4 regions of the Thioalkalivibrio sp. ALE11 genome follow, and region 4 is predicted to be linked to each of the others. Evidence: predicted binding sites of a transcription regulator. Region 4 holds the regulator's gene; each other region holds the start of a gene.
The links. The regulator FliA, encoded in region 4, starts transcription of late flagellar genes. The targets are predictions, from matches to a motif close to GCTAAAGTTNNNNNNNNNNCNGCCGATA.
Positions count from the first base shown of each region.

Region 1 (3,186 bases), on a different contig from region 4:
CCGGACGTGCCGGAGGCGGCCGGCCACGACGAGATCATGGCGGCCGTGCTGGCGCAGTACTATGCCGAACGCGAGCCCCCGCCGCAGGTGCTGCTGTCGCATGAACCCGAGGGGGCCGAGGCCCTCGAAACCCTGCTTGGCGAGCGCCGCGGGGCACGCGTGCGGCTGGCGTGGTCGCTGCGGGGCGAACGCGCACGCTGGGTCGACATGGCGCAGCGCAATGCCGAGCAGGCCCTGAAGACCCGGTTGGCCAGTCAGGCCGGGCAGACCGCGCGCCTGGATGCGCTCACCGCAGAGCTCGAACTGGAGGCGCCGCCGCGGCGCATGGAATGCTTCGACATCTCGCACACCCGCGGCGAGGGCACCGTGGCGTCCTGCGTGGTGTTCGGGCCGGAAGGGCCGATCAAGTCCGATTACCGGCGCTTCAACATTGAAGGGATCGAGCCGGGCGATGACTATGCCGCGATGCACCAGGCGCTCAGTCGCCGTTTCGCGCGCCTGAAAAAGGGCGAGGGCTGGGAACCGGACATCCTGTTCATCGACGGGGGCAAGGGGCAGGTCACCCAGGCCCTGAACGTGCTGGCCGATCTGGGGCTGGATCACATCCGGGTGGTCGGGGTGGCCAAGGGCGAAGAACGCCGGCCCGGCATGGAAACCCTGGTGTTGAGCGGGGTGGAGGCGCCTTCTATACTGCCGCCCCATTCGAGTGCACTGCACCTGATTCAGCAGATCCGTGACGAGGCCCATCGTTTCGCGATCAGCGGTCATCGGGCGCGGCGGGCGAAGGCGCGCAAGGAGTCCACCCTCGAGTCGATTCGCGGGCTGGGGCCTAAGCGTCGCACTGCGTTGCTCAAGCACTTTGGCGGGCTGCGCGGGGTCTCCCGCGCGGGGGTCGACGAGCTGGCCAAGGTGCCCGGCATCAATCGTCGCCTGGCGCAGGCGATCTACGACCAGTTCCACGAGGCCTGATCCGACATGTTTCCACGACTCCCCACCTGGCTGACCTGGTCGCGTATCGTGATGATCCCACTGATGATCGGGGCCTTCTATGCGCTGCCGATGCCGGCGGCGGGGATCGTGGCGGCCATCATCTTTGCGCTGGCTGCGGTGACCGACTGGCTGGACGGTTATCTGGCCCGGCGCTGGTCGGTGACCAGCCGCTTCGGCGCCTTTCTCGATCCGGTGGCGGACAAGCTGATCGTCGCTGCCGCGCTGGTGCTGGTGGTGGACTACAACCCCGGTGTGGGGCTGGCGCTGGCCGCGATCGTGATCATCGGTCGCGAGATCGCGATCTCGGCACTGCGGGAATGGATGGCCGAAGTCGGGACCAGCGCGAAGGTGGCGGTTTCCTGGATCGGCAAGTTCAAGACCAGTGCCCAGATGGTGGCCATCTTTCTGCTGCTGTGGGCCGAGCCGGTGGCGGGACTGTCGCTGTTCCTGATCGGGGAATGGCTGCTGTATCTGGCGGCGGTGCTGACGCTGGTGTCCATGGTGCAGTACATGCTGGCCGCGGCCCGGGACGCCTGAACGAATTTTTCGGATCCGGTGTTGACGAAGCCGGCGCTGTCTGTAGAATACGCATTTGTCGACGGGCGGGAATAGCTCAGCTGGTAGAGCACAACCTTGCCAAGGTTGGGGTCGCGAGTTCGAATCTCGTTTCCCGCTCCAAACGATTTCCCGAAGCCCCGGCACCGCCGGGGCTTTCTGTTTCGGCGGCATCCAAGACCGTCGAACAAGCCTTGCCCCGGCTGGGTGGCAGAGTGGTGATGCAGCGGACTGCAAATCCGCGTACCTCGGTTCGATTCCGGGCCCAGCCTCCATCTTCGATTGCAGGCCCGCCGGCCTTTATGCTGGCGGGCCTTTTCGTTTGTGGGGTGCCTGCCGGGGGGTTCGGCGCTCCCTTCGGGCATTCAAGGTTGGGGCCGAACGGCCGAAAACCCGGATGGAGGCGCCGGTGAGTCCGGGCGCCCGCAATCCATGACCTCGGGGTACCGCATGCTGCGTCGCCTGTACGATCTTCCCATCTGGCTGAGGCTGCTCGGCGTCATCTGGCTGATCCTGGTCTTCGTCTGGTCCGGCATGATCGGATGGGCGGTGCTGGAGCAGCGTGACACCGCACAGGAGCAGGCCGGGCATTTTGCCGGCAGCCTGCACGAGATGACCTGGGCCGGACTGACGACCCTGATGATCACCGGCACCATGGACCAGCGTCACGAGTTCATGGAACAGATCCAGGAAATGGGCAATGTGCGGGATCTCCGTGCCGTGCGCGGCGACGGCGTGATCGAGCAGTGGGGTGAGGGGACGGAAGAAAGCGCCCCCCGTGATGAAATCGAGCGCGAGGTCCTCGCCGGTGGCGAATCGTTCGTCAGCGTGGACCGCGAGACGGACGAGCTCCGCGTGGTCATGCCGATCCGCAATGAGCGCGACTACCTGGGGCGCAACTGCATGACCTGTCACGGGGTCGCGGAGGAAGGCGAGGTTCTCGGGGCCACTTCCATGCGTCTCGACATGACCGAGGTGCACGAGGGGGCGACGAATTTCGGGATCCAGCTGTTCGGCTTCGCGATCCTGGTCAGCCTGCCGCTGCTGGGTGCGATCTTTCTGTTCATCCGGCGTTTCGTCACGCGGCCCCTGGCCGAGATGACGGAAGGGTTGCGTGACATCGCCGGGGGCGGGGGCGATCTGACCCGGCGGCTGGACGTGCACGGCGATGACGAGGTCGGGCGTGCGGCCCGGGCGTTCAACGACGTGATGGAACAGTTCCGCTCCCTGATCGGCGCAGTGGTCGGTTCCAGCGGGCAGCTGACTTCGGCGGCCGAAGAGGTCTCGAACGTGTCCGACCGCACGCGCGAAGGCGGGGATCGTCAGCGTCGGGAGATCGAGCAGGTGGCCACCTCGATGAACGAGATGAGCGCCACGGCCCAGGACGTGGCCCGCAACTCGCAATCGGCGACCGAGGCGGCGCACCGCTCGCTGGAATCCACGCGCAGTGGCCAGGAGGTGGTGCAGCGGACCGTAACCGGGATCGAGCAGCTGGCCTCCGAGGTGCATCGCGCCGCGGAGGCAATCCAGCGGGTCGAGCAGGATTCGGAGAGCATCGGCAAGGTACTGCAGGTGATCCAGGAGATCGCCGAACAGACCAATCTGCTGGCGCTGAACGCCGCGATCGAGGCCGCGCGTGCC
Region 1 is NZ_KB906170.1:71,146-74,331, reverse strand. It holds gene uvrC (excinuclease ABC subunit UvrC) at 1-969, shown strand, start outside; gene pgsA (CDP-diacylglycerol--glycerol-3-phosphate 3-phosphatidyltransferase) at 976-1,527, shown strand; tRNA gene F620_RS0109140 (tRNA-Gly) at 1,593-1,668, shown strand; tRNA gene F620_RS0109135 (tRNA-Cys) at 1,747-1,820, shown strand; gene F620_RS0109130 (methyl-accepting chemotaxis protein) at 1,996-3,186, shown strand, end outside.
Region 1: F620_RS0109130 (methyl-accepting chemotaxis protein) is a predicted target of FliA. The motif match lies at 1,909-1,936, and genes of this name have one in related genera.

Region 2 (3,186 bases), on a different contig from region 4:
AACCGCCTCGCGCGTGCCGTTCTGGACGCGTTCGATCATGCCCTGGATCTCGTGGGTCGAATCCTGGGTCCGGCTCGCCAGGGTCCGCACCTCGTCGGCCACCACCGCGAAGCCGCGCCCCTGCTCACCGGCCCGGGCCGCCTCGATGGCCGCGTTCAGCGCCAGCAGATTGGTCTGATCGGCGATGTCCCCGATCACCTCCAGCACCTTGTTGATCTGCTCGGCGTCGGTCGACAGCCGCTCGATCACTTCGGCGGTGTTGTCCACCTGCGAGGTCAGATGGTTGATCGACTGCACCGTCTGCTGCACCAACTCGCGCCCGGCGTTGGCATCCTGGTCGGTGGTCTGCGCCGCGGTGGCCGCATCCGAGGCGTTGCGCGCAACCTCGGCCACCGTCGCGGTCATCTCGTTCATCGCGGTGGCCACCTGGTCGACCTCGTCCTTCTGCCGCGTGACCTGACCGTTGGTCTGTTCGCTGGTCGCGGACAGCTCATTGGCCGCAGCCGCCACCTGATCGCCACCGGCGGCGACTTCCTTGACCAGGTCCTGGATCTTGCCCACGAAGCGGTTGAACGCCGCCGCCAGATCTCCCAGCTCGTTGTTGCCGTCGGCCTCGAGCCGGCGCGTCAGGTCTCCGTCGCCGGACGCGATGTCATCCAGACGCGTGACGGTCTGGCGCAGCGGCCGCACGATGCTGCGCGACAGCAGCCAGGCCAGCAGCAGGCCGAGACCGATGGCGACCACGCCCACCGCCACCACGGTGGTGGTGGCATTGCGGGCCATCGCCACGTATTCGCTGCGATCGACCATCAGCTCCAGCACGCCCACCGGCTCACCGGAGAAATCCTCCACAGGACGTCCGACCACGGCCATCGGGCGGCCGTCGTGGCGAACGTTGCGGATCATCTCCTCGCCATCGAGGATGCGCCGCATCTCCTCCCGACTGAAGGTCGAATCGCCATTGATGGTTCCGGCAAAGACCTCGAAACCGGCATCACGATCGAGGTGTACCGCCACGGGTGATCCGGTTTCTTCGGTGAAGGACTCGAAGAAGGCGTCATCGAAGGCCATGCCGAATTCCAGCGAGCCGATGTGCTCGTTCTGGTAGGACACCGGCACCATCCCGCGGATCCCGATGCCGAACGGGCCTTCTTCCAGCCCGGTGATCGGCTGCCGATTGCGGTTCACCTCCAGGATCGTCTGGCGCACGTCCGACAGGTCGTCGCCGTAGTTGTCGGGACTGTGGGTACGCAGGAAGGAGGTCGCCGGCGGCGTATGGAAGTGATACTGGCGCACGTCGTGCTCGTCGCGCAGCTGGCCATATCCCGGCTCGGTCAGTTCCAGCAGGCGCTCACGATCCCCCTCGGCGAACGCCTGCTGAATCACCGGGATCTCGGCGATGGCCCGCGCCATCGACTCGCCCCGTTCGGCTTCCTGTTCCAGCTGGCGGATCAGCAGCCCGCTCAGGTCGTTCAGCTCCCGTTGCTCCGCGCGATCGGCCATCGTGCCGAGGCTGTTCATCACGACGACCAGCGTGAGCACCACGACCGCCACCACAACGATGGTGACGCCGCCCATCAAGCGCGTTCCGATACGGATATTCCTGAGCATGGCTTTCCCTCTTTTGGTGTTCCGGCATTCTGATCAATGCGCATTCCGCCGGGCCCTGCCCGGCCGGATGGCCAAATCAGCATACCCTCACATACTAACGGCGGCCGTCCGGAAACCTTGATCCGAATCGGCCGCCGTCACGAAAACCCATCCTCCGGCACGGGGCACAACACCCCGGCCGGCAGGACCCACGGTCAGACACGGAAGCGCCCGGTGCGCTCCTGCTGCGCCGAGGCCAGCTTCGACAGCTCCTCCGAGGCGTTGGCGATCTGCTGCGATCCGGCCACGGTCTCGTCCAGCACCTGAGTGATGTTGGAGACGTTGCGGTTGATCTCCTCGGCCACCGAGGACTGCTCTTCGGCCGCGCTGGCGATCTGCGTGTTCATGTCCGAGATGCTGCTGATGGACTGCGTGATCGACTGCAGCGACTGCCCCGCATCGTTGACCTGTTCCACGCTGGAATGCGCCTGTCGACGGCCGTCCTCCATGGCCTTCACCGCGTCGCGCGTGCCGTTCTGCACCCGCTCGATCATCCCCTGGATCTCCTGGGTCGAATCCTGGGTCCGGCTCGCCAGGGTCCGCACCTCGTCGGCCACCACCGCGAAGCCGCGGCCCTGCTCGCCGGCCCGCGCCGCCTCGATGGCCGCGTTCAGCGCCAGCAGGTTGGTCTGATCGGCGATGTCCCCGATCACCTCCAGCACCTTGTTGATCTCCTCGGCATCGGTCGACAGCCGCTCGATCACCTGCGCGGTGTTCTCCACCTGGGTGGACAGGGTGTTGATCGCACTGACGGTCTGTTCCACCAGCTCCCGACCGTGGGTCGCATCCTTGTCCGTGCTCTGTGCGGCTTCCGCCGCCTCGGTGGCGTTGCGGGCGACCTCGGCCACGGTCGCGGTCATCTCGTTCATGGCCGTGGCGACCTGGTCGATCTCGGATTGCTGGCGGCCGACCTGTTCGTTGGTCTGCTCGCTGGTCGCGGACAGCTCGTTGGCTGCGGCCGCCACCTGGTCGCCGCCGGCGGCAACTTCCTTCACCAGCTCGTGGATCTTGCCCACAAAACGGTTGAACGCCGCCGCCAGATCCCCCAGCTCGTTGTTGCCGTCGGCCTCCAGCCGGCGCGTCAGGTCCCCGTCGCCGGACGCGATGTCGTCCAGACGCTCGACCGTATCGCGCAGCGGCCGCACGATACTGCGCGACAGCAACCAGGCCAGCAGGAGGCCGAGGCCGATGGCGGCCACGCCCACGCCCACCACGGTAGCCGTGGCATTGCGGGCCATCGCCACGTAATCGCTGCGATCGACCATCAGCTCCAGCACGCCCACCGGCTCGCCGGAGAAGTCTTCCACCGGACGCCCGACGACCGCCATCGGACGACCGTCGTGCTCGGTCCGGCGCACCAGTTCCTCACCGCCGGCAATCCGCTCCATTTCCTCACGGTTGAAGGTCGAGTCGCCGTTGATGGTGCTGCCGAAGGCCTCGAAGGTCCCGTCGCGCTGCAGGTAGAGGGCCACCGGGGCTTCCGTATCCGCCGTAAAGTCCTCGAAGAAGGCATCGTCGAACGCCATGCCGAATTCC
Region 2 is NZ_KB906167.1:229,099-232,284, reverse strand. It holds gene F620_RS0106650 (methyl-accepting chemotaxis protein) at 1-1,611, opposite strand, end outside; gene F620_RS0106645 (methyl-accepting chemotaxis protein) at 1,806-3,186, opposite strand, start outside.
Region 2: F620_RS0106650 (methyl-accepting chemotaxis protein) is a predicted target of FliA. The motif match lies at 1,707-1,734, and genes of this name have one in related genera.

Region 3 (3,186 bases), on a different contig from region 4:
CCCGCGAGTTACAACCGGCTCGCCAGCGTGCTTCTCATAAGGGGGCGTTATGAAGCGGCGGGAGCCGCATTGCGCGAGGCCCTGAGGCTCGATCCAGACCAGCTGGCGCTGTACAACTATGCCCGCGTTTTGCAGGCATATGGCCGCTGGGACGAGGCGGCAGAGATCCTCGAGTCACTGGTCGGCGTGGCTCCCTACAGGCCGAACATCTGGTTTTCCTATGCCCATTCCCGGCATTTTCCCGCCGATTCTTCCCCGCGCCGGGACCTCGAAAAGGTGATTCGCAAGGGAAAGTTCAGCCTCCACGATCAGGGGCATCTACACTTCTCTCTGGCAAAGCTTCACAAGGATGCAGGGGATGTGGAACAGGCGTTCGCGGCCTTCGAAAAGGGCAACGACCTGCGGGCCAGGTCGATCCAGAAGCAGGTCGACGGCATTCGGGAGGGTCGGATTCTCCAGACGGTCGGGACCCGGGAAGCGGTCTTCACGGAAGAATGGAAACGCGGCCTCGATGGCCCGGAAGTATCCCCGCGGCCGTTGAGCGTGATCCTGGGCGCGCCCCGTTCCGGCAAATCGCTGCTGGAGGGGGCGCTGTCCGCGCATTCGCGGACCCGCCACTATGGCGAACTCGGAGGGGTGCAGGAACTCCTCGCGGAGTTGCCCAGAGAGGTACGCAACAGATACCCCCTGTTCATTCGGGAACTCGGCAGCGAGGCCCTGGGAAGGCTCCGCGCCCGCATGGATTCGATCTGGGGCGAGGCCGTGGACGACCAGGTGGGTGCCTACGTGCTGACCAACCCGAGCAACGTCTGGCACGTGGGCACCCTGATGGCGTTGAACCCCGATACGCGCGTCGTTTTCTGTGAGCGGGACCCGGTGGACAACGCGATGGCCATCTACATGCGTTGGTTCGCGCGAGCCATGCCGTATGCCTGGGCCATCGATACAATCGCGGAATACATTCTGGCTTACCGTCGGCTTGTAGATCACTGGGAGGCACTTTTCCCGGACCGTGTGGAACGCGTGCGCTACGAAGACTATCTGCAGGCACCGGATACCCATGCTTCCAGAATTCTGCGCTTCCATGGGTTTGACTGGGAGTCGGAATGCGCGGATTCCGCCGGCGAATCGGTGGATCCGGCGCGCGTGGGCATGGCAGGAAGCTCGGAGCGCCGCAGCCGCGTGAACCCGGAGTTCGCACGTATTGGAGACGAATTTGCGGCCTACCGGCCTGCCTTCGAGCGCGCGGTTGAAGAAGCACGCGAACGCGTGTCCGAGTACGAGTTCCCACGAACCACAAACGTTCGTGTGACCGTTGGTGGGGCGAGCCCCCGCGGGGAACAGTGACGGGCGCAAGACCTGAGTATCGAGCGGACATCCGGCGGTGTCGAGCCCGCGAACCGAAGGAAAACGGCTCCATGCCCTAAAGACCCCGGGGTGACGGTCGTTAAGGGAATCGAAGGCGGCATGAGGCCGCCCAGGGATTGCCTCAGCCGGCCCGGCCGGCACTCAAGTTCCGGAGGAAGCAAACATGTCTCAGGTCATCAACACCAACGTTCTTTCGCTGAATGCCCAGCGCAATCTGAACCAGACCCAGGGTGATCTCGCCCAGTCGCTGGAGCGCCTGTCGTCCGGCCTGCGCATCAACAGCGCCAAGGACGACGCGGCCGGTCTCGCGATCTCGGAGCGGTTCACCACGCAGATCAACGGCCTCAATCAGGCGGTGCGCAACTCGAATGACGGCATCTCGTTCGCACAGACGGCCGAGGGTGCGCTGGACACCATTGGTGATGCACTGCAGCGGGCGCGGCAGCTGGCCGTGCAGTCGGCGAACGACACCAACTCGGCGTCGGACCGTCAGGCGATCAACGACGAGGTCCAGCAGCTGATGGAGGAAGTGAGCCGAGTGGCCAACTCCGCGGAGTTCAACGGTGGTCGGATCCTGGATGGCACGGTGGAGGACCTGTTCTTCCAGGTGGGCGCGAACCAGGGTCAGACTATTGCCGTGGACGGGGTGGATGCCCGGACCTCCGAGCTGGGAGCAACCGAGGTGGTTGGTTCCGGTGGCCTTACGCAGGAACAGATCGCCCAGATCGATGAGGTGGATGGATTCAGCGGGCCATTCGAAGACATTACCATCAGCAGTGACGATTTCGACGACATTCAGGTCCAGCTATCGGGTGATGATACTCCGGGCGGGGAGGTCGAGCCTGCCGCAACTCTTGAGGATGCGGTCCGCATGATCAATGCAGCCATCACGGAAGCCGCGTCCGCCGGAGACGAAAATGCCAAAGACGTCGCGGATGCCGATCTGGAAGCCGCGCTGAGGGTCAAGAACGACGGTACCACCACGATCGCGATCACCTCGCGTCTGGGCACCGAGAATCTGGATGTGACGGATGGCAATGTGGACGTTGACGGAGCTCCGGTAGCACTTTTCGATGATGATGGTGGCGCAGACGTCACCCTGAACGATGTCGACGTGGTGACTCGTGAGACGGCGACCCAGTCCATCGGTGCTTTCGACGGCGCCTTGACCAAGGTCAACTCGCTGCGTGCGGAGCTGGGTGCGGTGCAGACACGTTTCGAGAGCACGATCGCGAACCTGGAGATCGGTTCGGAGAACCTGTCGGATGCGCGTTCGCGGATCCGGGACGCGGACTTCGCGGCAGAGACCGCCGAACTGTCCCGGGCGCAGGTGCTGCAGCAGGCCGGGACCACGGTGCTTTCGCAGGCGAATGCGGTGCCGCAGAACGTGCTGGGTCTGCTGCAGTAAGGCTTCGGTTTCCTCCGGGCCCGTGCTGCGGGCCATCCCAGGGCCCGCCCCGAGTGATCGGGGCGGGCCTTTTTGCGTTTTTTGGGGGGGGCTTACGTCGAGGCCGGTGGTTCGCGCGAGAGCGCGGCCCCACAGGGTATGGCTTGGTCCGGGCGTGGCGGTTTTTGCCGCGGTGGCAATGGGGCGGAAATTTTTTGCCGTTGGGGGTTAAAGGTTGCCGGAGGGTGGTCGTTAAGGGGTGTGAGAGGCAATCCCGAACCCATCGTTGCCGCCGGAACGGCAATGACAGGCCGGCAAGCAAAGCGAGCGAAACAAGGAGGGCGTCATGTCCCAGGTCATCAACACCAACGTGCTGTCGCTGAACGCGCAGCGCAATCTCAACGAATCGCAGGGGGCGCTGTCGCAGTCGC
Region 3 is NZ_KB906205.1:426-3,611, forward strand. It holds gene F620_RS0114035 (sulfotransferase) at 1-1,347, shown strand, start outside; gene F620_RS0114040 (flagellin) at 1,532-2,776, shown strand; partial or broken gene F620_RS15425 (flagellin) at 3,102-3,186, shown strand, end outside.
Region 3: F620_RS0114040 (flagellin) is a predicted target of FliA. The motif match lies at 1,423-1,450, and genes of this name have one in related genera.

Region 4 (3,186 bases):
ATCGGTATCGTCCGGATGCTGTTCCAGGTCGATCAGCTGTTCGTTCAGGCCTTCCAGCAGCTCCCCCGCCTCGATCAGGAAGTCCTGGAGGATTTCGTCGTTGGGGTCGATGGCCATGCGGTCTCTCCGTTCCGGTGACTCGAATCGTCGGCAGATGGCTGCCGGTGCAAGGGGATCCCGGGACGGACCCTAGAACCCCAGGCTCGACAGCAGATCGTCCACCTCGTCCTGTCCTTGAACGACATCCGTGCCGGAATCTTGAGTGTGGGGCACCGCGGGTCCATGCCCGCGGCGGTCCTCCTCGCGCGCGGTTTGTTCCGCCTCCGGGGCCTGTTCGGCCGCCGCCCGGGCATCCTTCTCCAGGCGCCCGGAAGACAGGCGGATCAGCGAGACCAGGCTTTCCTCCAGGTCCGTGACCAGACGGATGACCCGCCGGATCACCTGCCCGGTGAGATCCTGGTAGCTCTGTGCCATCAGGACCTGCGACAGCAACCGGCGCAGTTCTTCGGTGTCCTTGCCGGTCTGCTCGAAAAACGCATCGAGTTCGCGCGCGAACTCGCGGAATTCCTCCACCGACAGTTCGCGGTTGCGGAACCGGGTCCATTTCTCGGTGAGTTCCGCGGCGCGCCCGGCGAACGCCTCGGCAATCGGCAGGGACGATTCCACCGCATTCAGGGTTTCGTGCGTGGCCTGTTCGGTCTGGGTCACCACGTAACTCAGACGCTCGCGCGCATCCGGAATCTCGTCCTGTGCCAGCTCGACCAGACGCGAATCGCCCCGGAAGCTCTCCAGGGCCTCGTGCAGTTCGCGGGTCAGCTTGCCCAGTTCGTCGAACAGTTCGCGCTCGTAAGGCCGCGCGAGCTCCTGGATCAGGCGGCGCGAAGCCTCCTCGTCACCGCCTTCCAGAGCGCCCACCAGCTCCCGCGCCAGTGCGAGCCGGTCTTCCCCGGAGGCATTCTCTTGTTCGGTCATCGGGTCTCTCTTGCCGTGTCAGCCGGTCGCGGTATTCAGCCTTGAGCTTCAATACGTTCGAAGATCTTTTCGATCTTCTCCTTGAGCGTCTCGGCCGTGAAGGGCTTCACAATGTAACCGTTCACGCCGGCCTCTGCCGCCTCCACGATCTGATCGCGCTTGGCTTCGGCCGTGACCATCAGCACCGGCAACGATTTCAGCCGCTCGTCCTTGCGCACCTCGCGCAGGAGGTCGATGCCCGGCATGTTGGGCATGTTCCAGTCGGTGATCAGAAAATCGAAGTCGCCGTTCTGCAGCATCGGCAGGGCGGTGCTCCCGTCGTCGGCCTCCATGGTGTTGTTGAAGCCAAGATCCCGCAGGAGATTCTTGATGATGCGCCGCATCGTGGAGAAGTCGTCCACGATCAGGATTTTCATACCCTTGTCCACAGTTCGCTCCGGGAATGTGTTTGAACCTTAGAATATCTGCAGGGACTCGACGTCTTCGAGCCACGAGCCCAGACGCGCCCGCAGACGGTGCACCGCCTGGCTGCGGATCTGGCTGACGCGCGATTCGGTCACGTCCAGCACGGCACCGATCTCGCGCAGGTTGAGTTCTTCGGTGTAGTACAGGTTGAGCACCAGTCGTTCACGCTCGGGCAGATCGCCCAGTGCGCCGGCCAGTTCCTCGCGGAACTCCCCGGCCTCGATGCGCCGCGACGGGGACTGCTCCTGCCCTTCCAGCACGCGATCCGCCTCGCCCTCCGGGCCGCCCACCTCGTCCAGCGCGAACAGATGGGCACCGGCGTGATCATCCAGCATCTGGTAGTAGGTTTCCACCGGGACGCCCAGCTCCTCGGCGATCTCCGGGGCGCGGGCGGCGCGGCCCTCGCGGGCCTCCACCGTCTGCATCGCCTCGGAGATCCGCCGGCTGTTGCGGTGCACCGAGCGCGGCGTCCAGTCGCTGCGACGCAGCTCGTCGATCATCGCCCCGCGGATGCGGATCCCGGCGTAGGTGGCGAAGGTCGCCCCCTGGCCGCCTTCGAACTGCCGCGCGGCCTCGATCAGCCCCACCATGCCCGCCTGCACCAGGTCATCCACCTGCACCGAGGCCGGCAGCCGGGCCATCAGGTGATGGGCGATCCGATTCACCAGCTCGACGTGGTCCGCGACCAGCTGATCCGGTCCTCCGGTCCCCGCCCGGGCGTATCCCGAAAGTCTGTTCTTTGGCGTGTTCATGCGCTTTGCAGCATCCTCTCGACGAAGAATCCAACCCCCCCGCTGGCGCCGCGGGCCACCGGCCAGCCGTCGACCTTGCGCGCGAGCTCGAGGAACGCCCGTCCCGCCGGGCTGCCCGGAGACTGCTGCACCACCGGCGCCCGTTTCTGCACCGCCTGGCGCAGGGCATCATCCAGCGGAATCACGCCCACCAGATCCAGTATGACCTCCGGCAGATAGGTGGAACAAACCGCCTGCAGCTTCTGCATCACCCGTTCCGCGCCGGCACGGCCCTGCACCATGTTCGCGACCACGCGGAACCGGTTCACGCCATGATCCCGATGCAGGACCTTGATCAGCGCATAGGCGTCGGTCATCGATGCCGGCTCGTCGGTGACCACCACCAGGGTCTCCTGCACGGCCTGACAGAAACTGGTCACCGACTCCTGCAACCCGGCGGCGGTATCCACCACCAGCACGTCCAGCGGTCGTGTATACATGCTGAAGGCCTGGATCAGGCCGTGATGTTCCGGCCGGCTCAGGTTGGCCATGGTCGCGATCCCGGACGCGGAAGGCACCACACGGATTCCCTCCGGGCCCTCGATGATCACGTCCTCCAGATCCTCGACGTCCCCGGTCACCAGGTCGTGCAGCGTCCGCTGCGGACGCAGGCCCAGCAGCACATCGACGTTCGCGAGCCCCAGGTCCGCATCGAACAGCATGACCTCGCGTCCCAGACGGGCCAGTCCGACCGACAGGTTGACCGAGACATTGGTCTTGCCGACCCCGCCCTTGCCCGAGGCCACCGCGACCACCTTCAGGGGCTTAGTGTTGTGTGACATGACGTCCCTTCAGCACCGGTTGAATCATTTCCAGCGGGGCGGGTTCCTCGCCCGCGGCCGGCTCGTCCGCGGATCGCGGCCGCCGGGCCTCGCGTTCCGTCGCCTGGCGCCGCCGCCAGGCCTGCATCGCCTCGTCGACCCAGGCATCGGCCGCCCCGTGTTCGGGTTCCTCCTGC
Region 4 is NZ_KB906168.1:49,206-52,391, forward strand. It holds gene F620_RS0107100 (chemotaxis protein CheA) at 1-117, opposite strand, end outside; gene F620_RS0107105 (protein phosphatase CheZ) at 190-972, opposite strand; gene F620_RS0107110 (chemotaxis response regulator CheY) at 1,008-1,388, opposite strand; gene F620_RS0107115 (RNA polymerase sigma factor FliA) at 1,428-2,189, opposite strand; gene F620_RS0107120 (MinD/ParA family protein) at 2,186-3,010, opposite strand; gene flhF (flagellar biosynthesis protein FlhF) at 2,994-3,186, opposite strand, start outside.